Regions from separate parts of the Thalassotalea euphylliae genome, predicted to be linked through region 2. Evidence: predicted binding sites of a transcription regulator. Region 2 holds the regulator's gene; the other holds the start of a gene.

Region 1 (15,055 bases), 2.9 Mb from region 2:
CATCAACAAGAAGTGATGAATGAAATTGTCCAGAATATGGGCATGAGTTTTCATGTGTTAGATATGAATGAAGATCAAGAAATTTATCTAACTGACTTAGTGCACAAAGCATTGAAAAAACATACCCAGGATGATGTTAACTTTTTAGAAGTTACACAGTTATTGGATCAAGCTCTTGGCAGTGTTGATAGCCTGAAGTCGCTTAACCAGCAGCAAGCAGTAGTAGAAGATTTTGATGACGATGATGAGCTATTTTGATGGCTGAAAGCATCTCATTAACAGAACTGCCAGTTGCGGTTGTAGAGCTTGATAGTGATGGAGATATCACGGCAGCTAACCCTGCATTGGTTAGTTTAGTTGGTCTAAACCCAGAACAAATAGTGGGTAAGCCCTTAGCCACGATATTAAAGGATTACCCCTTTCATTCTGTAAAACGTGCGCTAGATAATGGGATAGGCAACGGGTTAGAGCAAACCCCAAAAATCAGTCAAGCCAAATCAGCAGAGCAAACTGGATCTCACAAGCAACACCAATCGCTGTGGTTACTCGAGGCGGCAAACTCAAGTTTGTCTTATGTCACTGTTAAAGAGCATCAAGCTGGCGATAAACTATGGCTGTTTGTTGTACCCAATATAGCTCATCCAAAAGAAGTGAGTGAACCGCTTAAGGAAGACACTAGAACGACACTAGAAGCGCTTGATGAAACCTACTGGGAGTGGGACATCGCATCAGATCTAGTGTACTTTTCACCAGAATTGATTGCCATGCTTGGCTATAAACGCCAAGCGCTTTCAGTACCAAGTAGTTTTTGGCAAAGGCATATTAATGAGCAGCAATGGCAAAACATGTTGCAACAAGTCGATCTATTACTTAAAGACCAACAAACAAGTTTTAATACAACCTATCAAGTTACTACCACTAACAATCAGGTGTTATGGGTGAATGCCACGGCAAGGCTAAAACGTGATAGCGACGGCATACCGGAACGGATGTATGGTGCAGTGCGCAACGTGACGGAAACCAAGTCACTTATACAACAATTGCGCAAGCAAAATAACTACCTTTCACTGGCAGAAAAAATCAGTAATTCAGGGCATTGGCGTTATGATGTTGTTGAACAAAAAATGTTCTGGTCAACTGAGCTATATCGAATATATGGCACTGAGCCGCATGCATTTCGACCGAACCTAGAGAATGAACTTGTGTTCCATTCGAAAGCTGAACGAGAACAAATTCGCAATGCTTTTATGCGCAGTATTGAGTGTGCGCAAAGTCTCCATCATAAATCCACCATATTACAAGCAAGTGGTAAGAAAGCGAAAATCGAAACTATAGGTGAAGTGGAAGTTGATTCAGATGGTAAGGTCGTTGCACTATTTGGTATTAGTCGAGACATTACTCGCAGTGAAGCGGTATTTGAAAAACTTAAGCTACTCGCGCTCGTTAATTACACCATTAAAGTGCCAATCTTCTTTATTGATGAAGATGACAACGTGGTATACCAAGATATTTCGCCGCAGCAAGGCGGCAGTAATACGGCTTTGTTTGACTATGTAAATTTTAGCATTAGTGAATACATGTCGCTTAAAAAAACCGCTAATCAGTATGGCCAACTCAAGCGAACTCACATTAGCTTTGACGATTATAATAATGTTTTTGATTTATCAGTCACTTATGAAGCCGATAAAGGTGTTTACATTTGGATTGTCGAAAATGTTACTGACAAATTCAGAAAAGAACAGCAACAGGCAATTAGCAGTCGTTTAGCCTTACTTGGCAATACTTTTGGCAGTGTTTCGCATGATATTAACAACGTGTTAGGTGTTGCCCTTGGCGCGATTGAAATGCTTGAGCTTAAGTTTTCGCAAGGTGAGCAAAATATCTCTCGGTACATTGAGCGTGTTAAGAATGCAATAGATAAGGGAAAAAGTGTTACCGAGCGCTTGTTGGCATTTACTAAAAAGCCGATGGTTAAAGTGGTTAAATTTGATCCACTAAAAGACATACTTGATAACCAATACTTGTTTAGACAAGTTTTAGTCGCCAATATCGAGCTTGAAATTAATTTACCAGACACCCAAGCCTCCATAAACTTTCCGCAAGGAGAGTTTATTAACATTCTGCTTAACCTCGTGATTAACGCACAAGATGCGATTAAGGAGCAGGAAAAAGCACTCGCCCAGAATGAAGGTGGGAAAATTCAGTTAACCGCATACTGCAATGCCAAAGGCAGTTTAGAAATACATGTCAAAGATAGCGGCATTGGCATTGTCTCGGAAAACCTTACTAAAATATTTGATCCGTTTTATTCAAGTAAGTCAGTCAGTAAAGGTCATGGTATCGGCTTGGCGAATGTCTATAGCACTATGTATAAACACAATGCGCAAATAAGAGTCTATGGCAAGTCAGAACTCGGTGGTGCGCATTTTGTGCTTGAGTTTCCGTGTAATTGTGTTGAAAAAGCTAATGTTGATAGGTCGGGTGACAAAGCCATTGACTCATCAAGCAGTCAACTTGGCGGGGTTAACCGCCAGCGTATTTTAATTCTTGATGATGAAGCGAGTATTGCTGAATTTGTAGCGCTGTTTTTAGAGAGCATTGGTGCAGAAACCGTACATGTCAGTAATAAAGCAGACTTGCTAGAAGCTATTGATCTTAAAGGGCCCTTTGATGTTTTTATGACAGATATGATCTTGCCTGACACTTCTGGACGTGAAGCCACAGCATTGGTGCAGCAACGTTATCCGAGGGCGAAAATATGTTCAATGAGTGGCTATATAGATAACGACGATAAGAGTTGGCCATATCCAGTGTTACGTAAGCCTTTCAACTCTGCTGAGCTATCTCAATTTTTTAGCAATTTGAATACTACCATGTAAAATTGAAAGATAAGCTCAAAGGAAGTAACGAGATGATAACAAACAATGGGAAAACACTCAGGCAGCGAAAGTTTTGGCGATCGCTAAAGTTCAAAGTACCGTTGATTAGTTTTGTTATTGCTTTATTTGTTGCTACCGTAATGAGCTTAACATCATATTTTGAAAGTGGAAAAATCCTCAAACAACATGCAGAGCAAGATTTAGCAGAAAACGCAGAATTTGTTGCTGCTATGGTCAAACGCTATTTCAGCGTAAACTTTGAAGATGCCGTTGCAATCAGTGATGCTCACTTAGTTGAACAACTTGTTGATGACAATACAGTAGCAAATTATGGCATTAGTTTAGCTGATCAGCAGCGTCAGTTTAATGCTGCCTTTGCGTCTTTATTATCTGCAAAACCTAAGTTCGTTACTATTTCGTTGTTATCTAGTAAAGGCCAGATGATAGCGGCTCAATATACCGTTGCCGAAAATGTGCAACGACAAATCATCAAATACGCTATTAACCGCAACAGCACCGAAAGAGCAACAAAAGATACCTACTTTCAGCAAATTGAAATAGCTGACGCAAAGCAGTCGTTAATGGTCTCGGTTAATCCCATGTACCAAGGTGAGCGGCAGGTAGCGAGTCTAATTATTGCCTTTAACCTGGCATCACTTGATGAGCTACTAACAACGTTTCATAAAGTAGGCGAACATATATATATTGCTGATAGTGAGGCGAATCTCGTTTACCAAAGCGAGCAAAATACAGATAGCGGAATCTTAGATAACAAATGGCAAGAGCGCCTAAATTCGCTCGCAATCTACAATGCCGCTGCCAATAGCGCACCTCAAACCCAAATCTCAATTAGCCGTGCTGAAGAAGTTGAAGAGCTGCAATCCATGCAGCTAAGTACAACAAAGCAAATTGTATTTAAAGAGTATGATCAGCCACTGCAGCTTAACCTGTTTTTTTACCACGACGGTCATCGACTTTCCGCTGAATTTGGCAAATTAGAAGAGCGCGTATTTTTGCTGGGTGTGCTACTAGCGCTGATAGCTTTTGCACTATCTGTGCTTGGTTCGAGACGGGTTATTGAACCGCTGACAAATATGATCACCAGTATCGGCCAATATGAAAGCAAAGGGGAAGTCTTACCTTTGCCTACCACTAAAAGAGACGAAACAGGGCTATTGGCGCGTAGTTTTGATCGCTTGCTTCGACATGTAGAGCAGCAAAAAGAGTCAATGAATGATACTTTAGTTGAATCTCAAGAAACGTCAGCCAAGCTCCAGTCTATTCTTAACTCGATAACTGATGCGGTGGTGAACTTTGATGAAAATGCCAATATCGTTGCCTTTAACCGATCTGCTGAGCGCATGTTTGGTTATCGCGCAGCTGATATGATTGGTAAACACCTTAGTGAATTGTTACCGCACGATACGGCTACGAAATTTGATCTAATTGCGGCTGAATTTAGTGATGTGAGCTCAAGTTGCCGCTCAATGTCTGGCAAAGAGTTGCCCGCGATGCGAAAAGATGGTGAAGTTTTTCCTGTGCTTTTAGTTGTTTCGCAAGTTGCAATCGACCAAGGCGTTATGTATACCGGCTTAATCCGCGACAATACTTATTACAAATTACTTGAATCTGAGCGAAAATCAGCATTACTTGACGCTAATGAGCTTGCTTGGCGGCTAGATTTTGCTTTGTCAGCCCCACAAATCGGTGTTTGGGAATATAACCGCCTTACGGGCCGTGTATCGTGGGATGAACGCATGTATAGCTTGTACGGTTATAAGCAAGATGATGGTGTTCTACCCGAGCAAATTTGGCTCAAAGCAGTGCACCCAAAAGATCGACAAATAGTCGATAATGCAATTGAGCAATCATTCTCCACAGGCCAAGATTTTAACCTAACGTTTCGTATTAATATGCCAAACGGCCAGGTTAATTATATCGAGTCGCATGCTAAAACGATTGTCGAGCAGCAAGCAGACACTACCCGCTTAGTAGGCACTAACCGCAATGTCACTGAGCAACGTTTATTACACGACTTGAAGCAGCAAGCGCTTGATATGGCACAAGAATCATTGCGCTCCAAATCGGAATTTCTTGCCAGTATGAGCCATGAAATTCGAACGCCCATGAATGGCGTAATGGGCATGCTCGGCTTATTAGAGCAAAGCGACTTATCTGCAAAACAACGCCATTACGTGCAGCTTGCCAACGCTAGTGCCTTTTCTTTACTGAATTTGATCAATGACATACTAGACTTTTCGAAAGTCGAAGCAGGGAAGTTAGAGCTTGAGATTCTAGACTTTGATTTGCGCTCACATCTTGGTGATATTGCCGAATCTATGGCGTTAAAGGCACAGGATAAAGGTGTAGAAATTATTTTAGATGTCAGCCAAATAAGCTTATCTATGGTTAAGGGGGACCCAACTCGCTTGATGCAGATAATTACTAACTTAGTCGGTAATGCAATCAAATTTACCGAGCGAGGTGAAGTGGTTATCCGTGCGAAATTGTCGCCAGCATTAGTTGATGAGCAAGAAGTGTTGAAATTTGAATGCCAAGTTATTGATACTGGAATTGGCATTGCAGAGGATAAATTAGAAAAACTATTTGACTCTTTTACACAGGTTGATGCCAGTACTACCCGCCGTTATGGTGGCACGGGCCTTGGTTTGGCAATCGTCAAGAAACTGTGTCTGTTAATGCAGGGTAGTGTAAGTGTAGAGAGCTCGTTAGGTGTTGGTAGTAAGTTTACCTTTGATTTGATTATGCAACGCAGTGAGCAAACGCCGGTGGCGATTCCCGATATTAGCTTTTCGGGTCATCACGTCTTAGTGATTGATGAAAATGCGACCAATCGTAGTGTGCTTGCAGAGCAGTTATCTGTTTGGGGTGCATCAGTTGTCACTGCTGACAGCGGAGAATCAGCGTTAGCGACCATTGCTAAGCGGCCTTCTGGTTATTTTGAAGTGGCAATTTTAGATCGACAGTTATCCGATATTGACGGCGTGACGCTTGGGCAACGTATAAAATCTGCCACAAACGCTAAGCACATAAAATTGATAATGATGACCTCTATGAGTGAGCGAGGCGATGCCAATTATTTTGCTGAGCTGGGCTATAGTGCCTATTTTCCTAAACCAGCAACCATTAGTGATTTACGCAATGCTATGGCGGTTGTGCTTAGTAAAGGGGCTGATAGCGACCCCGATGGTTCGCCCATTTTAACACATTACAATGTTCACCCCAGCGCCTCGCCGTCTGCACAAGATATGTCGTTTAAATCGATGCGTATTTTGCTCGTAGAAGACAATCGAATTAATCAGGCAGTTGTTCAAGGTATTCTTGGTAATGGCGGTGGGCGAGCGGATATTGCTAACCATGGTAGGGAAGCACTGGAGCAATTAGCTCAATCTCCCTCAAATGCTGCTTACGATATTGTCTTGATGGATTGCCAGATGCCTGAAATGGACGGCTACCAAACGACGCAAGCTATTCGACAAGGAAAAGTGGGTAGCTTTTATAAGGATATACCGATCATTGCGATGACTGCCAACGCGATGAAAGGGGACAGGGAAAAGTGCTTAGCCGCTGGTATGAATGATTACCTCTCAAAGCCTGTAGATGCAGAAAAGCTTGGTGAAACACTATGTCACTGGGTTAAAAAGTCAAACAACTACAACCAGAAGGTTGAAATAGTAGCGAATGTAGAGCAAGCGAGCATAACAGATGAAGAGCCAAGCGAATTGAAATTAGCACCTCTTTGGGATAAGCAAGCCTTGTTTAAGCGCGTGAGAAATAATGAACAGTTGGTGCGTAATTTAGTAGAGTTGTATATAAATGAAGTGCCAGAACTTTTTGAACAGCTAATTGAAGCGCTCGCGCAAAGCAACATGACTGAAATTTTGGCTTTTGCCCACAAGCTTAAAGGCTCTTCAAATAACTTAGGGGGCATACAGCTAGCTGATATTGCGCTCCAATTAGAGCATGCAGCAAAAGCGGAAAATATTGAACAGTTAAAAGAGCTCACCCAGGCATTGGATAAGACATATGTTGCGTTTATCGAGCATCTTAGATCGTTTTTATCACAGCCAATTGAGGCATAAAAACGCACAATTTTATGACCAAGTAGAGCGGTGGAGTACTTTTTACTCGCCTATTTGCTAAACTTATCTATGATTTTTAACGTGTTAAGTTAAGTTAAGTTTAGGTCTTATACGAATATACTTTATTCGCTATTATTAGCAGCGAATGGCATTGATTAAGGACTAATTATGTACACAATTTTGGCAGCAGATGATGCCAAAGACACGCTAATGCTACTGGAATTTGATCTGCAAGCTGAAGGCTATCAAGTGTTGAAAGCCGAAGATGGCGAAAGCGCATTAGCGGCAATTAATAACAATAACGTTGATATTCTACTGCTTGATTTGTATATGCCAGGTATGTCAGGCATTGAGACGTTAAAACAGCTCAAAGCCACTCCTGAACAGGCGAATATACCGGTAATTATGCTGTCTGCGTCTGATGACGAAGACAAAATTGTTGAAGCGCTTGAACTAGGTGCTCACGATTATGTTACTAAACCTTATATCGCGAAAGTTCTGCTCGCGCGAATCCGCAATGCCATAAGACTACGAGAGAAAACACTAACGCTAGAAAATCTAGCCAAAACAGACTTTCTTACCAAACTCAATAATAAAGGAAGCTTCGAACAACTGAGTTTAAAAGCCATCAATCAGGGCTCACGTGCAATGAATAACATGGCAGTAGCTATGATAGACATTGATCATTTCAAAGCCGTTAACGACAATTATGGTCATGAAGCGGGTGATATCGTGTTAAAGCAGTTTGCTCAGTTACTTGCTCAAACCTTCAGAGACTACGACATTGTTGGCCGCGTAGGTGGCGAAGAATTCGCGGTTTGTATGCCAGAGGTTAATCAGCACGACGCTGTTAATGCTTGTGAACGTTTTCGAAAAGCTGTAGAGCAAACGCCGATGGAGCTTGGGAACGAACAAATTTTTGTTACGACCAGTATTGGTGTCGCTTGTGCTCAACATATTGAAGTAGGGTATGACTTTAATCAGATGATGCAGGCTGCCGATAAATTTCTTTACGACGCCAAACAACTTTCCCGAAATGTGACGTTAAGTCATCCACCTGAAGGGCAAGAAGAAATTGTTCAGCAAACCCCTGCGCAAACTACGACTGTTAATGAAAACCACGAGAAGGGCTTTGTCGGTATAGATTATCAAGTTGGTCTAAGCAATGTGCTTGGTGATGATGACTTATTCAAAGAGATACTGAAAATGTTCTTCGATGACCACCATCAAGATGGCGTTAAAATTCAGCAGGCAATAGATACAGATGACCAGGCGAGTATGAAACATTTAGTACACACCCTCAAAGGGGTTGCATGTTCAGTTGGCGCCATGCAGTTATTTGAGCGAGCTAAGCAACTAGATTTTGCTGTTAATGATGGCGATAAGGAAAGTTATCAAGGCTTGTTTGACAATGTTTCGTTTGAATTAAATCGGGTAATTACAGGTATTAAAACAGAGCTAAATATTGTCTAAGTAGAGACAAAGCATTTATATACAATAAAAAAACCAGCTCGCTGCTGGTTTTTTATACTTGCTATCCTATCAATGCATGGTGTCAATCTATGGTCAGCTCAATGTCGCTAGTGGGCACACAGCAGCAAGGAAGAATCTCTCCTTCACTAATAAAAGCCAGCGGTTCACCTTGAGGATATCGAATTTGCCCTTTATCAAGTTTGACACGGCAAGCACCACAAAATCCATCTCGACAATGGTAATGCACTTCGATGTTAGCCTCCTCTAAACATACCAGCAAATCTGGCTGTTTATCTGTGAATATAACCTCCTGGCCATTGGCGATTACCTTGTGTGAACTATCGTTTGTATCACTTTCGGTCATTTTATAAAACGATAGTCCTGTAGAATTTTAGTATCATCGAGTTTTTTAAAGATCTAAAGGTCAAACTCTTCGAAATCATCTTCCGCGACAGCAGCGTCTACTTGACCAACTAAATAGCTCGAAATTTCAGACTCTTGCGGTGCTACTTGTACGTTATCACTCACCAAATAGGCGTTCATCCATGGTAGTGGGTTGCTTTTCACGTTAAATGGCGATTCTAAGCCGATAGCGCCCATACGCTGATGACTAATGTATTCAATGTACTGGTTTAGTATCTGAGCGTTCAAGCCGATCATTGAGCCATCTTTGAATAGGTACTCTGCCCATTCTTTTTCTTGCTCAACGACATCAAGGAAAATTTGACGGCCTTCTTCTTTAAGCTCATCAGCGATTTCTTTCATTTCAGGACAATCTTTACCAGACATCCAGTTGTTAAGAATATGTTGAGTTCCGGTTAAGTGTAATGCTTCATCACGGGCAATCAACTTGATGATTTTTGCATTACCTTCTAGTAACTCACGTTCAGCAAATGCAAAAGAACAGGCAAAACTGACATAAAAACGAATGGCTTCTAACGCATTGACCGAGCAAATAGCAAGGAACAAGCGCTCTTTCAATTTACGCGTGCTCACTTCAACCATTTCGCCTTCAACTTCGTACGTGCCTTCGCCTTGTGATTGAAGTAATTGCGTTGTCAAAATCACGTCATCAAAGTATTTAGCGATACTGCTTGCACGATTTAAAATCGCTGGGTTGACCACAATATCGTCAAATACTTCACCAGGCTCAGTAAATAGGTTACGCAAAATATGGGTGTATGAGCGAGAGTGGATGGTCTCACTAAATGCCCAAGTTTCTATCCAAGTTTCTAGTTCTGGCAATGAAACTAGCGGTAGTAATACAGCATTAACTGAACGCGCTGCCATACTATCGAGTAAGGTTTGATACTTTAGATTTGAAATGAAAATATGCTTTTCAGAAGGTGTTAAGCCTTGCCAATCGGCACGGTCTTTTGAAACGTCAACTTCCTCTGGACGCCAGAAGAAGGAAAGTTGCTTTTCGATTAGCTTTTCAAAAGCCATGTACTTTTGTTGGTCGTAACGAGCAACGTTAACACTATTACCCAAAAACATCGGTTCAAGCAGGGCGTTTGTTGGGGTTTGATTAAAAGTTGTGTAAGTCATTAATAACTCCAAATGTCGTACTTAGCTGACATTTTTGAATGTGCATCTTGATTGCTATTGTTCTAATTTACTGTTTTTTATCTTGCATTTGCGTGTGTTTAAAACTGATGCTTTAACACACGAACAAGCCGCATGTCATATCATGCAGCTAGCAACTAGGCTATTTGCATTGACCATGCGGCTTTATATTACGGAACGTGTAAAGTTAAATCTTACACGCGCCGCCTTCACAGCCGTCATCTTGCTGGCTGTCGTCTGCACCATCACGAGTATTGTGGTAGTACAAGGTTTTAACACCGAGTTTGTATGCCGTAAGTAAATCTTTGATGATCTGCTTAACAGGTACTTTGCCGCCTTCGTAACGCGATGGATCGTAGTTCGTGTTGGCGGAAATCGTTTGGTCAATAAACTTCTGCATAATACCAACTAGCTCTAAATAGCCATCGTTGCTCGGAATATTCCACAGTAACTCGTAGCTATCTTTCAAACGTTTGTACTCAGGTACAACTTGTTTTAACACGCCGTCTTTACTTGCTTTAATACTGATTAAGCCACGTGGTGGTTCAATACCATTAGTCGCATTTGAGATTTGCGATGAAGTTTCAGACGGCATCAAAGCTGATACTGTTGAGTTACGAACGCCGTGTTCTTTGATGCTTTCGCGTAACCATTCCCAATCAAGGTGAAGCTGTTCGCCAGTAACTTTATCGATATCTTTTTTGTACGTATCGATAGGTAGAATGCCTTTACTTAATTTTGTTTCATTAAATAACGGACATGCGCCTTGTTCTTTCGCCAATAAGTTAGACGCTTTTAGCAAGTAATACTGAATTGCTTCGAAAGTACGGTGCGTTAGGTTATTTGCACTACCGTTTGAATAGTAAACACCGTTTTTCGCTAAGTAGTAGGCGTAGTTAATGACACCTATACCTAACGTACGACGACCCATAGTTGCATTGTGTGCAGCAGGAACCGGGTAGTCTTGATAATCTAATAGGCTATCAAGTGCGCGAACAGCTAAATCTGCAAGGCCTTCTAATTCGTCTAAGCTTTCAATGGCTCCTAGGTTAAATGCCGATAGGGTACAAAGTGCAATTTCACCATTAGGATCATTTACATCTGCCATTGGCTTAGTTGGTAAAGCAATTTCTAAACATAAATTACTTTGGCGAATAGGCGCTTGTGTAGGGTCGAATGGACTGTGTGTATTACAGTGGTCAACATTCTGCAGGTAGATACGACCTGTACTTGCGCGCTCTTGTGCAAATAAACCAAACAACTCTATTGCCTTAATGCGCTTTTTACGAATTGACTCGTCTTGCTCGTATTTTACGTAAAGTTCTTCAAATTTGTCTTGGTCTTCAAAGAAAGCATCGTATAAACCAGGTACATCACTTGGACTAAATAGGGTGATTGATTCACCTTTGATCAAACGCTGGTACATCAGCTTATTAAACTGCACACCGTAGTCTAGGTGACGAACTCGGTTCTCTTCTACACCGCGGTTGTTTTTAAGCACTAATAAGCTTTCTACTTCTAGATGCCATAGCGGGTAGAATAGGGTAGCTGCGCCACCACGTACACCACCTTGAGAACAGCTTTTTACTGCCGTTTGAAAGTGCTTGTAAAACGGAATACAACCAGTATGGAAGGCCTCACCACTGCGAATTTCGCTACCTAGTGCACGAATTCTACCAGCGTTAATGCCAATGCCAGCGCGTTGCGATACATATTTTACAATTGCGCTAGATGTCGCGTTAATTGAGTCTAAGCTGTCGTCACACTCAATCAATACACATGATGAGAATTGACGTGTTGGCGTACGTACACCAGCCATAATTGGTGTAGGTAATGAAATTTTAAAGGTCGAAATAGCATCGTAGAAGCCTTCGATGTAACGCAAACGGCTATCGGCTGGGTACTTAGCGAATAGGCAAGCAGCCACTAAAATATAGAGGAACTGAGCGCTTTCATAAATTTCACCGGTCACGCGGTTTTGAACCAGGTATTTACCTTCAAGTTGCTTTACGGCAGCGTAGCTGAAATTAAGATCACGACGGTGGTCGATGTAGCTTTCCATTTGCTCAAATTCGGTTTGCGTATAATCAGCCAATAAATGCTGGTCATACTTACCACTTTCAACCATGTTAACAACATGATCGTATAATTTTGGCGGTTCAAATTGACCGTAAGCCTTTTTACGTAAGTGGAAAATTGCCAATCGTGCTGCAAGATACTGGTAGTCAGGTGATTCTTCAGAGATCAAATCCGCAGCTGCTTTGATAATAGTCTCGTGAATGTCAGATGTTTTAATTCCATCATAAAACTGAATGTGAGACTTTAATTCAACTTGCGAGACAGAAACGTCATCAAGGCCTTCTGCAGCCCAAGCAATTACTTTGTGAATTTTTTCCAGATCAATGGCTTCTTTATTACCATTTCGTTTAGTTACAAAAAGATTACTATTCATGAAAGACCTTGAGTGTGTTTTATTCTTCTTATTTTTTGAGCAGATACTGTTGCGTAATTACTCAAATCTAGTAAACCACTAGGACTAGTGGTTATTTGAATAATCAATACACAATATATTGGGTTATTTAAAAAATATGATCACAAGATAATGAGGTTTGACGGTTATTGCAAGGGCAAAAAATTAGAGTGATTATTTAATAATCTAGCCTAAAATTGACTGGTTAGTAATGACTAACGTAGTAGTGCGTTTTAATTTTGCTTTAATGAAAACGCAATGGTTTTTTTGCACTTTTTTACCGCCATAGAATGATTTATTACATTAAATTCCGCTTTTTATTTCTAATTTGAATATATGTTTTGATCTCTTTATATATCAACACATTAGCGATTTGATGATTTTGTGAACAGAAATTCCATCTTGTTAATTTCACTTGGATGAGCACAGTGAATATCTGCCTGCCATGTTGTTAAATCAGTATCGCTAGCGATGTATCCCCAGCCAGCGATAATAGTGCACATATTAGCCGCGTTACCTGCTTCGATATCGCGTGGCGCATCGCCAACATATATACACTCATTTGGCGCCACTCGAACCTCATTAGCAGCCTGTAGTAGTGGTGCAGGGTGAGGTTTACGCTGTGCTAATGAATCTCCACCAAGCACAGAGGCGGCTGACTCTAGTTCAGGGAAATGAGGCAAAAGCACATGCGTTAGGCCAATGGGTTTATTGGTGACAATTCCCCAAGGGATTTGGTGTTGATCAAGCTTTTCAATAAGCGCTGCTACTCCAGGGTATAGGCAGGTATGCTCGGCAATGTGATTTTCGTAGTAATCGAGAAATTCAACACGCAACTGTTCATAATCAAAGTTTTTTAATCCCGCACCAAAGCCAAGCTCTATCAAGCCTTTTGCACCATCTGAAGCAACCGGTCGATAACGCTCGCGTGGTACTTTGGGTAAACCGTGATTGGTTAGCACCGCATTTAATGCCTCGCCAAGGTCATTTGCGGTATCGAGCAGTGTGCCGTCTAAATCGAACAAAATACCTTTGTAATGTGGTACGCCATTTAATGTTGATGACATCGTCATTAGCCGACCTTTTGACAGCAGATAATATAGTTAATGTCTAAACTACCGCCCAGTTTATGGTTTTCTGTGATTGGATTGTAGTGAATACCAGTAGCATCAATACATTTTAATTCGCTACTTTCAGCCCAGCCTATTAGTTGTGATGGTCTAATGAATTTGTCGTGATCATGGGTGCCATCAGGCACAATTTTTAAGACCTTTTCAGCTGCTAAGATTGCGAGTAGGTATGATTTAACCGTTTTGTTTAATGTAGAAAAGAAAACATAGCCGTTTGGTTTTACCATGTCTGCACAAGCTTGGATGATAGAGGCTGGATCGGGCACATGCTCTAGCATTTCCATACAAGTCACCACATCGAAGTGCTCAGGGCATTGCAGTGCTTTTTGCTCCGCTGGGATTTTTTCATAATTAACATCCACACCAGTTTCCAGTGCATGCAGCTTAGCAACATTTAGTGGCTCTTCGCCTAAATCAATGCCAGTAACTTTGGCTCCTAATTTAGCGAGGCTTTCTGACAAAATACCGCCACCGCATCCGACATCAAGCACTTGCTTATCAAACACTGACTCAACATGCTGCAAAATAAATTGACGTCTGAGTGGGTTAACTTGATGAAGCGGTTTAAAGTCGCCCGTTAAGTCCCACCATTGGCTAGCGACTTGTTCGAATTTAGCGATTTCTTCAGGGTTTACATTGATTGAGTCTGACATAGGAGGGTTTCTAATTGCTTGAGTCTCTATATTATTTGATTGGGATTTTAAACTAAGCGTTTAGCGAAACCTAGCGCTGAGAAAACAAAAAAACTAATAAAGTTGCTCACATCAATTCAGGTACTAATTCTGACGCTAGTATGAGTGAAAAAGCTGAACATGGTTCAGGCTCGATAGAGACTAATTCTCGTTAAGATTGATTTTTAATCACTAACTACTTAGATTGAACAAGAGAAAGCTATCGATATTGAATCGAACAAAAATTAAAAAATAACAATAATAAATAGTATTAACAGAGCAAAATTATTATGAAAAGCGTTATAGAACAATTAGCCAATTATAAAAGTGTTCATTTAAACAAGAACAATATCAAAAGCCATATTGTTGGCGTCCCGATGATCATATGGTCGATCGCCTTACTGTTAAATATGTTTAGTTTTGAGGTCACAATTTTCGGGCATGAAATGGTTGTAGGCTTAGCAATCGTTGTCGCACTTGTTGTATTAATTTACTATTTTTCATTGCATGTGCCGCTAGCCTTGATGATTGCATTGCTCTTTGGACCTTTAGTGATTAGTACACAGTTAGTGGTCGATATGGGGCAACCAGTGCTTATTGCATTAGGCGTCTTTTTTATTGGCTGGGTGATTCAATTTATTGGCCACGCCTATGAGCGAGCTAAACCTGCTTTTATAGACGACATCAATCAGCTGCTGATTGGCCCATTATTTTTAATTGCCGAATTGTATTTTGCGCTTGGCCTAAATAAAGAAATGGCGGA
Region 2 (15,055 bases):
GTCGTGTTCACCACTGCGTTTAACTCGCACACAAAAGGTTTTATTTTCAATTGTGCTGGCATGTACCGCTAAGGTTTTTTCGTAGATATCATGCAAATCGGTGAATTCGTCTTGCTGAACTTCTAAAAACGAGGCAATACCCGGAATACACTTTAGCGTTTCAACTAACGCAGCACGGTTCTGTGCAGTGTCATTTTTGGTATTAATTTCAATGCTATCCCAGTTAAGTTGCGTGGTGACTTGCTCGTCTATACGTCTTAAAACATTCTTGATATTTGACTCAAGCATCTTAGTAAAACGTTTACGAACAGAGCGACTTTTAACGGCGATTTCAGCCTGCAATTTAACGATGAATTTCATTGATTCCCCCAGCGCTGGATAAAGTGGCGCGCATTATACACTATTTCTAAGAAAATGCGCGTTAGTCAGCTTCACGGGATAAGTAAGTACTCTCAAGTGAGCGCTTTAGAACTTATGGCTTACCTGATGTCATTTTCTTAAGGGTACGGTCGCCCTTACCATAATGATGATAAAGCGCCGCTAATACATGACCTAGAATTAGTAGCCATACCAACCAAGCACCGAATATCTCTTTATGGATAAAATCAATCGGAGTTTCAAAAGCTTTAAACGACAGTCCCATCAAATCCTGAACTATGAAAGTAAATAGCCATGTATCTTCAAATTTTGGTACATCAAACAAAAAGAAGAATTCGGTATTAACACCTGTTCCCAAATAGCCGGTCAGCGGCATAATAATCATGACCGCATACAGCGCATAATGGCCAAGGTGGGCAGCCAAGTGCTCTAGTTTGCTGCCAGGTTCAGATTCAGGTGCTTGATTTATCCCCCGCCAGATAATGCGCAAAACAACGATAACCCCAAGCGACACACCAACTGATAGGTGAAGTTGTAATGCGGTCCAATTCTCCGGCGTTTTAGCCTCGGTAAACCATTGGCGGTAATAAACACTCACATAAGATGCTAAAAATAAAAGTGCCGTTCCCCAGTGAAAACACTTGGCAATAAAACCATAGTCGGTTGATGAATTTTTTAACATCATAAAGCTAGCCCTTCAATTTATGCCTGATTAGCGAATAAACATTGAGTTTAGCCTATGCTAATCAAGCGCTAGGCGTATAGCTGATTTACCTTTATTTACATACACAATGCATGAAGCTAGGTGAGCTGAAAAAAGGCAAAAAAATGGCCGACTATACAGGTATAGTCAGCCATTTTGATTCATCTTAAAGATAATGGGTGAATCAGTCGTTAATTGCCACTGCTCTCACTGATAGAAATTGGTTCAGTGACTTTCGCTTTACCTTGGTTAATCGAAATCTCGACTCGGCGATTGCGACGGCGATTCAAGGCATTGGTGTTTGGCACTAATGGGCGCGTATCAGCGTGACCAACGACAAGTAATCGCGTGGGATCAAAATTCGGCACTTTCACCATTTCATGGGCAATTGCCACAGCACGTTGGCTAGAAAGATCCCAGTTTGAACGGTAGAGTTCAGAATCAATACCTTGATTATCGGTATTACCTGAAATCATGATCTCGCCTGGTACATTGTTAAGCAAGACACCAATCTCTTGAATAATCGGCTTAAACTTCGGCTGTAAAAACGCAGAGCCCGAAGGGAACGAGCCATTTTCACGAATACGTATCGTGATTTGCTGCCCTAGTGATTCTAGTTCAATCGCGCCATCTTGAATTTGTTGTTCAAGCTGCTCGGCAATTTTCTTCACCAACTCATTCACTTGCTCTTGTTGCGCTTGTTCTAATTGCTGCTGAGCTTGCTCAATTTGTTGTTGCGACATTTGCGTGTCGGTGCTTTGCGATTGACCACCACGCTCAGTGCCACGTTGCTCTTGGCGACCACCCGCAGAGGTTTCATCACCCGCCTGGAATTCCAACATTTGTTGGGTCATTTCCATGGTTTGCTGCTGGATAACTTCTATCGGTGTTGGCTCAGGCTTACCTGGGCGAAATTCTTGTGCAATGATGCTGGTTCCTTTAGGAATATCTTTCACCTCAATTTTGTTTTGCACACCAAAGGCAAACTTCATCGAGCCAGCAATTTGCTTGAACTTCAATACGTCCATTTCCGAGAAGCTCAATAGCAAAACGAAAAAACACATTAACAGTGACATCAAATCCGCAAAAGTTCCCATCCACGCAGGTAGACCTGCGGGCGGGCACTTACACTCAGGAGGTGGAGATGACATGGCTTACCTCACTACTCTTCAGTGGTGTCTATTTTTCGCTTACTTTCTGCTAAATAGTTTTTCAGCAGACCTTCAATAACACGTGGGTTTTGGCCGTCTTGAATCCCCAAAACCGCATCTAAGATAAGCTCTTGGTTTAACTTTTCTTCTGCCATACGAAGCGATAACTTGTTCGAAATTGGAATGGCAATAACGTTTGCTAGGAAAGCACCGTACAATGTGGTTAATAGTGCAACCGCCATCGCAGGACCAATCGCTTTAGGGTCATCCATGTTAGATAACATCGCAACTAGACCAATCAAGGTACCAATCATCCCCATCGCTGGTGCAACTTCGGCAAGCGCACCTAGCATGCCTACGCCGGTATCATGGCGCTCGGTTGTTAGTGATATGTCTTTTTGCATGGTGGCGCGCACCACGTCGGCATCGTGACCATCAACCAACATGTCGACACCTTTTTGCATAAAGGCATTAGAGATCTCGGCCTCTTCCAAGGCTAAAAAACCACCTTTTCGCGCAGCGTCAGCCATTTCAACAGACTTTTCAATTAACTCTTCTGGCTTTTCCAGCTTGAACATAAATGCCTTGCCAATGATCTTACCAATGGTAAAAAACTGGCCAAGGTTGTAATTCGATAAAACAACGAAAATAGAACCACAGAATACGATAAGAATTGATTGGGTATCGACAAACATTGAAATGTCGCCACCTAAAATCATCGCCATCACGATGAAACCGATTGCGCCCAACATCCCAATTAGCGTAGCTAAATCCACAAATGCCTCCTAATGTGTGTCTTTAACGAGCAGAACTCTGCTGATAATACATTATCAATAAATGAATCGCGACCTGTATTACAGCCTGTTACACAGATAGTATCGCCCGAAAGGTCAATAACTTAACTTGTTTTTGATTCAGTTCAGCTATCGTTACTATAAGCGGGCGAATATGTGCCATTGATTGACCTAGACGCGCCGCTCATGTACCTTTGCGCCTTATTACTAGGTTGCAATGCTAAACTAACCTTAATCAATCGAAGCGATGCTTATTAAATAGGCAGAGAGTGCGTTTGGTCATCACTTGTTTATCATCAAAAACGGGCTATCCGTGGTATAGAAATGGCAAAGAAGAAACTGGAAAATCTATCGTTCGAAGAGGCGCTTGGCGAACTTGACACTATTGTTCAACAATTAGAGCAAGGTGAATTAAGTTTAGAAGAGTCAATGGCGGTTTTTGAACGCGGCTTAAAGCTTAGTCAATTAAGTCAGCAAAAACTGCAAGGCGCAGAGCAAAAAGTGCAAATGCTGATTAATCAAAATGGTCAAGGTACTTTAACGAACTTTGAACAAGACGATAACGCTTAGTTTAAGGCAATAAAGATTTTGACGACTTTACCTCAACTTAGTGAATATCAAGCACGCGTTAACCAGTTACTTGCCAACAAGCTTGATGGTCTACCCGTTAATGACACTAAGCTATTAGAAGCAATGCGCTATGGCCTGTTAATTGGCGGCAAACGCATGCGTCCCTATTTGGTTTATACCACTGGTCTAGCTTTAGGCGCCAAACTTGAAGATTTAGACGGCATTGCCTGCGCCTTAGAGTGCATTCATGCGTATTCATTACTACACGATGATTTGCCTGCTATGGATGACGATGATCTACGACGCGGACAACCAACTTGTCACAAGGCTTTTGACGAAGCAACAGCTATTTTGGCAGGCGATAGCTTGCAAACACTGGCGTTTGACTTTCTTGCCAATCACCCGTTTTCAGACTTTGGTCAACAAAAAATGCCAACTCTGTTACAGCAACTAGTTGCCGCGGCCGGTTACCAAGGCATGTGTGGTGGCCAAGCATTAGATTTAAGTGCAACCGATAAGCGTGTTTCATTGAACGAGCTTGAAACCATTCACAAGCTCAAAACCGGCGCACTATTAAAAGCCTCGGTTACAATGGCCTCAGAATGTGCGCTACAAGTTACTGATGAGCAAAAAACGACGCTCGCAACATTTGCCGAACTTATTGGGCTAGCTTATCAAGTACAAGACGATATTATCGATATTACATCGACACAAGAGCAACTTGGTAAACCTAAAGGCTCAGATATTGAAGCCAATAAATCAACTTACCCAGCACTACTTGGCTTAGCAGATGCCCAGCAAAAGGCAGAAACGCTATACCAAGAATCGCTTCAAGCTTTAGCTACTTTGCCCTACAATACCGACACTTTGGCAGACTTTGCGACCTTTATTGTTCGCCGTACTCATTAATTACTAATAAGACTATGACCATTAATCTAGCTGAATATCCTTTATTATCAACGATCAATTCCCCTGACGATTTGCGTTTACTGAGCCAAGATCAGTTAACCAAAGTCAGTGATGAGTTACGAAGCTATTTATTAAACTCTGTCAGTAAAAGCAGCGGCCATTTCGCCTCTGGTTTAGGCACAATTGAACTAACGGTTGCGCTGCACTATGTTTATCGCACACCGTTTGATCACCTGATTTGGGATGTTGGCCACCAAGCCTACCCGCACAAAATTCTCACGGGTCGTCGCGACCAACTTCACACGATTCGTCAAAAAGACGGCTTACACCCGTTCCCGTGGCGCGAAGAAAGTGAATACGATGTGCTGAGTGTCGGTCACTCAAGTACGTCAATTTCTGCCGCACTAGGGTTAGCCGTTGCTGCCGAAAAAGAAGCCAAAGATCGCAAAGTTGTTGCCGTTATTGGTGACGGTGCGATGACCGCAGGTATGGCTTTTGAAGCATTAAACCACGGCGGTGACATCAATAAAGATATGTTAGTCATCTTAAATGACAACGAGATGTCAATTTCGGAAAACGTGGGTGCGTTGAATAATCATTTAGCCAAACTACTTTCTGGTAGCTTATTTACTGGATTCAGAGAAGGTAGTAAACGCTTACTTAACAATATTCCGCCGATCAAAGAATTAGCCAGTCGTGCCGAAGAACATCTCAAAGGCATGGTAGTACCTAGTACCTTCTTTGAAGAATTGGGCTTTAACTACATAGGGCCAATTGACGGCCACGACGTTAATGGCTTAGTTGATACCATTCGCAATATGCGCAACCTGAAAGGGCCGCAAATTTTGCATATCGCAACCAAGAAAGGTAAAGGCTACCAAGCAGCAGAACAAGACCCAATTAAGTACCACGCGGTACCTAAATTTAACCCTGCTGAAACGTCACTACCGAAAAGCAAGCCAAGCTTACCAACTTATTCTAAGATTTTTGGTGACTGGCTATGTGGCATGGCCGAGCGCGATAGCAAGTTAATGGCAATTACACCAGCGATGCGCGAAGGCTCGGGTATGGTTGAATTTAGCCAGCGTTTTCCTGATCAATATTTCGATGTTGCCATTGCCGAACAGCATGCTGTGACCTACGCAGCAGGCCTTGCCATTGGCGGCCAAAATGCCGTTGTCGCTATCTACTCAAGCTTCTTACAACGCGGTTATGATCAGCTGATTCACGATATTGCCATTCAAAACTTACCGGTTTTGTTTGCGATTGACCGTGCTGGCATTGTTGGCGCTGACGGCCCTACGCACCAAGGTGCGTTCGACTTAAGCTTTATGCGCTGTATACCAAATATGGTGATTATGACACCGTCTGACGAACGCGAGTGTCAGTTGATGTTAACAACTGGTCACCTGCATAATGGCCCAGCTGCGGTACGCTATCCTCGTGGCAGTGGCACGGGCGCTGAATTGCCGACGCTTGATGAAACTATCACGCTAGGCAAAGGCGTGAAAAAACGCCAAGGTGAAAAAATTGCGATTTTGAATTTTGGTACGGTTTTGGGCGAAGCCTCACAAGCTGCGGATGCACTTAATGCAAGCTTAGCTGATATGCGCTTTGTTAAACCAATTGATGAAGCACTTATCAACGAACTTGCCGACAATCACGATGTGATTGTAACGGTTGAAGATAATGCCATTGCCGGTGGTGCTGGTTCAGCAGTGAATGAGTTCTTGTTAAGCCAAGGACGTGCAATAAAAGTACTCAATATTGGCTTACCAGATGTTTTTATTAAACACGGGACACAAGAAGAAATTCACCAAGAGTTGGGCTTAGATTGTCAGGGTATTATCGATAAAGTTAACGCGTTTATTGGTTAGTCTCTGCGACTTACCCCGCTATCCCTAACAACCAAAAAAGCCGCTATTGCGGCTTTTTTGGTTTTTCAGTCCATGACCTTCAATTCCATGAATATTAGCTTATACCAATTGAATTAATTCGTTGATCAATTATGGCGCAGGAAAAAGGTTCATAAACAAGGCGTTATTTTTTGTTAACTAGTTGTTCTAATTTCAAAAATAATAACGCAGTTAGTGAGCATTTTAACCAGTCAGAATGATCAAATATTTATTGAAATTGGTATTAGGTACCTGTTCTAACATTAAAGGCATCAACCGCGCTTTCTAGCGATTGAGCAAGTTTCGCGACCTCTTCACTGTAGCCAAGAGTTACTGTCGATTTTTCACTACTTTGCTGGCTCACTAAGGCTACTTGCGAAATACTATCGTTGATTTCACTACTCAAGTTATTCTGCTGTTGCGCTGCACTTGAAATATCAATACTCATTGAATGCATTTGTGAAATTGCTTGGCTAATCGTCGTCAGTGTTTCTAACAGTAACTCAGTGTCTGTCTGACAGCGGGTCGCGTTGTTTTTCCCTTGCTCAATCTCCTCTACAACACTGCTAGTTTGTGCCTGTAGCGAATCAATCATCGCATTAATTTCAGAAGTTGACTCTTGTGTACGACTGGCAAGCATACGCACCTCATCGGCCACCACTGAGAAACCTCGACCAGCCTCCCCGGCACGTGCAGCTTCAATTGCCGCATTAAGTGCCAATAAGTTAGTTTGATCAGCAATACTTTGAATAGTTTCTAAGATACTACTGATATTGGTTGCTTCTTGATTCAACAAACTGACTTTGCCAGCGGTATTTTGCAGCAACATCGTCAAATCATTAATCTTACCTGCCGTGCTATTAGCACGCTGCTCAAGTTCATTACTGCGATTTAAAGCTTCTGTCATCTGATTTTCAGCATCGGTCGACTTAGCCAATACTTCATCCGCATGTTCACTGAGCGACAAGGTATTATGATTAACTTCATCAACCGTTGATTGCTGAGAATCCAGTGAGGTTGCCACCGCTTGTAACTCGGTTTGTGAGCGATTAGCCGCTTGCGCCAGTGCATTCGCATTTTGCCCAATATCATCAATTAAGGTTTTTAAGTGTGATACCACAGAGTTGACATTTTTCGATAGCTGACCATATTCATCCTCACTAACCACATCCAGCTGTTTAGTGAGATCTCCCTGAGCAATGCGGTGCAGGACTTCATTGATATGAAAGAGCGGCTTGATCATCGCACGAATTGTCAAAACTGCGATAGTGACACTCACAAGCATAATAACCGCCAAAATAATTAAGGTTAGTGCTTGGCCATTATCAACATCGTCAAAAACATTTTGCTGTAAATTCGATAAGTTAGAATCAACTTGTTCAAGCAGTTTATCTATGGTCGCGAGCGCTTGTTCTATTTGCTGTTCAGAGCGATTAGCAGCCTCTATTAGGTTTGCTCTGTTTTCCAATTGTTCTCGCTTGATAACAAACAAACTGCGCTCATTAGTGAGCTTGTCATTCGCCTGTTCAAACTCGCTGACAAACTGCTCAATCAGCCCTTGCGTGTCATAGTCTTCGCCTTGCCTAACCAAATAGCCGACTAAATCTTTAATATTCAATAAAGACTGTTCGATTAGCTCTTGGCTTTGATTTAGCTCCTCTAAATCATTGATACTAAGTACACTGTTAGCGGCATCAGCAAGGTTGATCACATAGCCTTCTATTTGCCCAGCAGAGCCGATAATACGGTCGACAATCGCTTGCTCTTTGTCATCTTCCAAATACGTTAAGTCAACGAGCAAAGCTCCCGCTTCATTAAGATTGGCGCCAATCTGTTGCTCAACGCTTGTGAGTGACTGGGCTAGAGAAAGTGATTTAGACTGAAAGCCAAACATATTCGCCACTGTTTGTGCGAATAGTGACTGCTCTTGCTCAAAGGCGCTTAACTGCTGGGCTAGCGCAGTAGGTAATGATAATTGATCGAGGTTTTGCTTTGCTTCACTAAGCCTGATGCCTTGATTGCCAAAACCTGACTTAAGAATTGAAAGCTGCTGCTCGCTATCTACGGTGGTAATTTGGGAGGCTTGCTTAGCTTGTTTTAGCAAGCCAATTTGCAACCCAGTACTTTGTTTTTGCACGGGTATCGCAATACTGTCAACTTCCTTAGTCGCCTGCTCAATATCGGCGAGAATGCCAATGGAGCTGACACTGGCAAAGATGAGCAGTAAAAGTATGACAACGAAGCCAAGAATGATCTTATGGGCAACCTTTACATTCATATGAACACCTACTTGTAATATCTGTATTTATTATTTTTTTGCTGAATTACTGCTATTCAAATTACATTATTATGTAGCTGAATTTATTAGCTTATTTTTTATATCAGACACGGTTATTAAAACAGCGATACAGGTAAATGAAAAGATAAAATGAAAGTTTTTTGAGCGAAACTATGTCGTTATCTTGTTAGCGGTTGTGTCAAACGTTTACGGCAAAACGTGTAGGCATAAAAAAAGCTACTGACATCAGTAGCTTTTGAATTGGTTAATACCAATTGAAATAAATACTTAAGCATTCAGCGAGAATTAAAAGTCTCAGAGGCAAGGCATTGATTGCAGAGAATGGTCGTTCCCTTGTCAAAATCAATAACGATACATATGAGCCTTTTAAACTCGCCCTTAGGGAGCGTGTCAGCGTCGCGATAACTTCGCCCAATTGATGAGATGTAGAATAACTATATCAACAAAAATTTGGCTTGTTCTCCCAACGCTGACAGCGCTCTGAATTCCTAAATTAATTAATTCAATTGGTATAAGTCTTATCTAATTTACTCTGCAAGATACTCAACCACTTCTAGACCAAAGCCTGATAGTGAGTGATATTTAGTTTGTGAGCTCAATAAACGCATCTTGCTAACACCTAAGTTAGCTAAAATTTGCGAACCGACACCAACGTTACGCGAACCAATGTGGCGCTTCACTTCTTTGATTGTCTCGCCAGCATCAAGCTTGGCGTATTTTTCAACTTGCTCAATTAAGCTTTGCGGTGACTCGTGCTTACCCAGTAACACCAATACGCCACCTTCTTCAGCAATGCGCTCTAACGCTTTGCCAATAGGCCACTTATTGATGCTATCGCGCTGGCTAAATAATAGATCGCGGAACGTGTTTTCCAAGTGCACACGCACTAGGGTAGGCTCTTCAGCTTTGATTTCGCCTTTGGTCAGTGCGAAGTGTGTTTGGCCGTCAATGGTGTCTTTAAAGACCGTTAAATCAAAATCACCAAAAGCGGTTGGCAGCTTACACTGCGAAATACGCTCAATCGTAGTTTCATTGGCATTGCGGTATTCAATTAAATCGGCAATAGTGCCCATTTTGATACCGTGCTTTTCAGCAATTTTTTCTAAATCAGGACGACGCGCCATGGTGCCGTCTTCATTCAAAATTTCAACAATCACTGCTGCTGGCTCTAAACCCGCTAAGCGCGCTAAATCAACACCCGCTTCGGTATGACCAGCACGGTTTAACACGCCACCGTCTTTGGCAATCAACGGAAAAATATGGCCCGGCTGCACAATTGAGTTTTGATCTGCATCTTTTGCCACCGCCGCTAAAATCGTGGTTGCGCGATCCGCTGCTGAAATACCGGTTGTGACACCCTCAGCAGCTTCAATTGATACGGTAAAGTTAGTGGTAAACTGTGCGTCATTCTTTTCTACCATCAAAGGTAACTTAAGCTTTTGACAACGCTCAGCCGACATAGGTAAACAAATCAAACCACGACCGTGGGTAGCCATAAAGTTAATCGCTTCTGGCGTTACCAACTCGGCAGCCATAATGAAGTCACCCTCATTTTCGCGATCTTCATCATCCATCAAGATCACCATTTTACCGAGCTTGATGTCATCAATAATTTCTTGTGGCGTATTTAATTGCATAGCTGCCTCTTGTTTAGCCTTTCGTTACTTAATAAAGCCACTGCGTGCTAGTAAGTCATGACTAACACCAGAGGAAGTGGTTGGTTGATGGGATTTTGTTAATAAACGCTCGATATAACGAGCAACCACATCAACTTCAATATTGAGCTTAGTGCCGACTTGGTAGTCAGCAATGATAGTTTCTTGCGCTGTGTGTGGCACAATCGTTAAGCGGAATTGGTCACTGGCAAGGCTATTAACCGTTAAGCTTACGCCATCAATGGTAATAGACCCTTTTTCCGCGATATAAGGGGCGATATCCGCCGCCATCGTAATCCAATAATCCCAGCTATTACCTGATTGTGTAATCGACGTTACTTCTGCCACCGCATCAACATGGCCTGAGACCATATGACCACCAAAGCGCGTTGTTGGTAGCATGGCTTTTTCCAAGTTAACCTTTTGGCCTACTTGATAATTCGCAAAGCCAGTACGTTTTAAGGTTTCGTTTGAAACATCTGCGGTAAAGCTGCTATCGCTATAGTGCACGACCGTTAGGCATATACCATTGGTGGCGATAGAGTCGCCCAATTTGACATCAGCCATGTCTAATTTACCGACATTAACGGTAATCGCAGCCCCTTGCTGGTTCATTTGAATCGCCGCTATGGTGCCCACAGCTTCAATAATTCCGGTAAACATATCTTTTCTCTTTACGTTATAAGCTTAACGACCTGACTTGCCATGCTTAGCTAGGACAAAGCTTAACTATTGGCAAATTGCGCGGTAACTTTAAGATCTGTGCCAACCATAGTGACATCACGAATATTAAGCGCCTTTGCTTGCTTAAGTTTTGTAATACTTGGCATTGCGCATAAGCCTTTGCCATCAACGCCCATTAATTTGGGCGCTTGATACAAGATTAATTCATCTACCAAGTTTTGTTCGATAAAGGCACCAGCTAAGCGCTGACCCGACTCAAGTAAAATATCGTTTAAGCCAAGCGTGCCTAGATAAGCCAGCGCTGCCGCTAAATCAATTTTTCCATCGTGTTCTTTTATCGCTACTTGGCTGACAAAATGCGGCCAGTCTTGCTCATTTTCAACCTTAGTTCGCAGTAAAATGACGGGATGAGGAGATTCGAACATCGGCAAGTCTGGTGTTAAACGCTGCTGACCGTCAATCACTACTCGCACTGGCTGACGTAAAACCTCTGCAGGATAGTCGCTGGCAAGTGAGCCAAGCTCTTGATGTCGCACGGTCATTTTCGCACCATCCATTAACACAGAGTCAGCGCCCGTCAGCACAGCACAGCTTTGCGCGCGTAAACGTTGTACGTCTTTACGTGCTTCTGGCGAGGTAATCCACTGACTTTCACCGGATGCCATAGCCGTTTGCCCGTCCAAGCTGGCAGCAAGTTTACAGCGAACATAAGGCATTTGGGTGCGCATTAATTTAAGAAAACCTTGATTGAGCTGCTCAGCTTCATTAGCAAGTAAACCATAGGCTGTTTCAATACCAGCAGCTGCGAGCATATCAAGGCCACGACCAGCAACTTGCGGATTAGGATCAACGTTGGCAGCAATCACTTTTGCCAAGCCATTATCAATCAAGGCCTGTGCACAAGGTGGTGTGCGACCAAAATGTGAGCAAGGTTCCAATGTGACATACGCTGTAGCACCACGTGCCTGCTCACCTGCTTCACGCAATGCATGAACTTCAGCATGTGGCGTACCAGCTTTTAGATGCGCACCTTGGCCAATAATTTGACCGCTTTTAACAATGACACAACCAACACGAGGGTTAGGTGAAGTGGTGTAATGCCCTTGTTTTGCCAGCTTTATGGCTAGTGCCATATATTGATGATCTTGGTTGCTAAATTGTGTCAACGTTGTTCTCAATCAAACCTAACTTAAACTTTAAAATACACCAAAAAAAGACTTAGATATCCTGCTTGGTGTTTTGTTACTTCTCATCGCCCAGACGAGCAATCTCTTCACCGAACTCTTTGATATCTTCAAATGAACGATATACAGAGGCAAAGCGAATATAAGCAACTTTGTCGAGTTCTTTAAGCTGCTCCATAATTAAATTGCCTAGCATTTCTGAGTCTAGCTCGCGCTCGCCAGTTGCACGTAATTGCGATTTAACCTTATTCACCGACAGCTCAATTTTTTCGATGCTAACAGGTCGCTTTTCCAGTGCACGTTGCAAACCACTGCGCATTTTGTCTTCGTTAAACGGCTCTCTTGAGCCATCGCGTTTAATAATGCGCGGCATCACCAATTCGGCAGTTTCAAAAGTGGTAAAACGCTCATGACACTCGCTACATTCACGACGACGTCTGATTTGGTGACCATCAGCCACAAGTCGTGAATCGATCACCTTAGTATCAGTTGCAGAGCAAAAAGGACAATACATGAAGTCGCTCGATAGGTTATAAATTGTCGAGCATTTTAATCGAAAACAAACAGTTAAGCGAAAGCTTTATGATGCCTTTTATCGCAATTAGGCGAGTAAATGATATAACACACCGAAAACAGCAAACTAGCAGCACTCGGTGTGTTTTAACTAACTAAGACAGCTAACCGTGAACGATGCGATTGTCGATAAGATCTTTAACAACGCTTGGGTCAGCTAAGGTTGAAGTATCTCCAAGATTCTCCAATTCATTTTCTGCTATTTTACGCAAGATACGGCGCATGATTTTACCCGATCGTGTTTTTGGTAAACCCGGCGCGAATTGAATGTAGTCAGGCTTAGCAAAGCGACCTAGCTCGTCTGCGACCAAGGCTTGCAATTCTTCGGTAAGGGATTGCTGACAATCAACTCCCGACATCAAGGTGACATAGCAGTATATGCCCTGGCCTTTGATTTCATGCGGATAGCCAACCACTGCTGCTTCAGCCACTTTAGGGTGCAAGACCAATGCACTTTCGATTTCCGCTGTGCCTAATCGGTGACCGGAGACATTAAGCACATCGTCAATACGGCCGGTGATCCAATAAAAACCATCGGCATCACGCTTGGCACCATCGCCAGTAAAATAGTAGCCTGTGTATTGGCTAAAGTAGGTATCAAAAAAGCGCTGATGATCACCATATACAGTGCGCATTTGTCCAGGCCAGCTACCTGTCATCACTAAGCGACCACGTGCTTCACCCTCAAGAACGTCGCCTTCTTTGCTGACAATCGCTGGTTTTACACCAAAAAATGGTTTGCCCGCCGCACCTGGTTTCATATCGACAGCCCCAGGTAGTGAGGTAATTAAAATGCCGCCAGTCTCAGTTTGCCACCAAGTATCAACGATTGAACAGCAGCTTTGACCAACCACTTCATAATACCAGTGCCAAGCCTCAGGGTTAATTGGCTCGCCAACCGTCCCTAACAAGCGAATACTTGAGCGATCATGCTTTTCAACCAGCTCATCACCTAGCCCCATTAATGCACGTATTGCCGTTGGTGCGGTATAGAAAATATTGACCTGATGTTTCTCACACACCTGCCAGCATCGCCCTGCATCTGGATAAGTCGGTACACCTTCAAACACTAAGGTCGTTGCACCATTGGCCAGTGGGCCATAGAAAATATACGAATGACCCGTTATCCAGCCGGCATCTGCAGTACACCAATAAATCTCACCTTCTTGGTAATCAAACACATATTTATGCGTCATCGCGGCATACAAAATATAACCGCCACAAGTATGCAGTACGCCTTTAGGTTTACCGGTTGACCCTGAGGTGTAAAGAATAAATAAAGGGTCTTCAGCGTCCATCATTTCCGGCTCACACATTGGCTCGTAGTGATTAATCACTTCCTGATAGTTGACATCTCGCTGATCTTGCCAGTTAACTTCAACGCCAGTACGTTCGACCATGATCACCGAGTGGACATCGGGGCAATCAACCAGCGCTGCATCAACATTTGCTTTCAGCGGTATTTTTTTACCGCCACGAACGCCTTCATCAGCAGTGATCACCACCTGACAGTCAGCATCTAGTACACGTGCTTTTATCGATTCGGTAGAAAAACCGCCAAACACCACTGAGTGCACCGCACCAATACGTGCACAAGCGAGCATGGCATAGCCCACTTCGGGGATCATCGGCATGTAAATACAAACTCTATCGCCTTTGCTAACACCGCGAGTTTTTAACAAATTAGCCAAACGACAGACGTTATCGTGCAACTCTTGATAGCTAACTCGAAAGTCATCTGTTGGCTCATCGCCTTCAAAAATAATGGCCGTTTGATTTGCTTTGCTCGCTAAATGGCGGTCGATACAGTTATAGCTAACATTGAGTTGCCCACCTTTAAACCAACTGATGTCTGCGGTTTGATAATTAACCTCAGAGACTTGCTTCCAAGGTTTATACCAATCAATAAATTGCTCTGCTTGTTCAGCCCAAAACACGTCTGGTTGTTCAATCGATTGTTGATACATTTGCTGATATTTATCAGCGTTAATATGTGTATTTTGTGTTGCCTGTGGTGATACCGGATAACGGCTCAATAGTTCCTTCATATCCTGACTCTTATTGTTTTAATATATTATTGTTATAGCTTGTTGTAATCGTTTGTTTTTATTACTTTTTGATAGTTGGATAAAAACGTCTGCGCTACTTTTTCATTTATCTTTATATTTATTCTTGTGCTTTATTCGAATGTTTTGGCGTCATCCTTAATCGCTTTGTATAAACTATCATCAAATTATCAATAGCACTACACCTACACCTC

What was found. The regulator NrdR, encoded in region 2, represses ribonucleotide reductase genes. The targets are predictions, from matches to a motif close to AAACACNANATNTNGTGTTT.
Region 1: a site for NrdR is predicted at 12,580-12,599, ahead of nrdA (class 1a ribonucleoside-diphosphate reductase subunit alpha). Genes of this name have one in related genera too.

What each region holds. Positions count from the first base shown of each region.
Region 1 is NZ_QUOT01000001.1:666,450-681,504, reverse strand. Features, by position in the region: gene DXX94_RS03030 (response regulator) at 1-258, shown strand, start outside; gene DXX94_RS03025 (hybrid sensor histidine kinase/response regulator) at 258-2,879, shown strand; gene DXX94_RS03020 (response regulator) at 2,912-6,982, shown strand; gene DXX94_RS03015 (diguanylate cyclase) at 7,151-8,455, shown strand; gene yfaE (class I ribonucleotide reductase maintenance protein YfaE) at 8,538-8,819, opposite strand; gene nrdB (class Ia ribonucleoside-diphosphate reductase subunit beta) at 8,873-10,003, opposite strand; gene nrdA (class 1a ribonucleoside-diphosphate reductase subunit alpha) at 10,209-12,473, opposite strand; gene DXX94_RS02995 (HAD family hydrolase) at 12,857-13,564, opposite strand; gene ubiG (bifunctional 2-polyprenyl-6-hydroxyphenol methylase/3-demethylubiquinol 3-O-methyltransferase UbiG) at 13,564-14,274, opposite strand; gene DXX94_RS02985 (Mpo1 family 2-hydroxy fatty acid dioxygenase) at 14,583-15,055, shown strand, end outside.
Region 2 is NZ_QUOT01000001.1:3,611,689-3,626,743, reverse strand. Features, by position in the region: gene thiI (tRNA uracil 4-sulfurtransferase ThiI) at 1-360, opposite strand, end outside; gene DXX94_RS15835 (cytochrome b) at 473-1,063, opposite strand; gene DXX94_RS15830 (flagellar motor protein MotB) at 1,273-2,232, opposite strand; gene pomA (flagellar motor protein PomA) at 2,244-3,008, opposite strand; gene DXX94_RS15820 (exodeoxyribonuclease VII small subunit) at 3,351-3,596, shown strand; gene ispA ((2E,6E)-farnesyl diphosphate synthase) at 3,615-4,505, shown strand; gene dxs (1-deoxy-D-xylulose-5-phosphate synthase) at 4,520-6,382, shown strand; gene DXX94_RS15805 (methyl-accepting chemotaxis protein) at 6,645-8,678, opposite strand; gene ribBA (bifunctional 3,4-dihydroxy-2-butanone-4-phosphate synthase/GTP cyclohydrolase II) at 9,227-10,336, opposite strand; gene DXX94_RS15795 (riboflavin synthase) at 10,361-11,017, opposite strand; gene ribD (bifunctional diaminohydroxyphosphoribosylaminopyrimidine deaminase/5-amino-6-(5-phosphoribosylamino)uracil reductase RibD) at 11,080-12,204, opposite strand; gene nrdR (transcriptional regulator NrdR) at 12,281-12,736, opposite strand; gene acs (acetate--CoA ligase) at 12,900-14,843, opposite strand.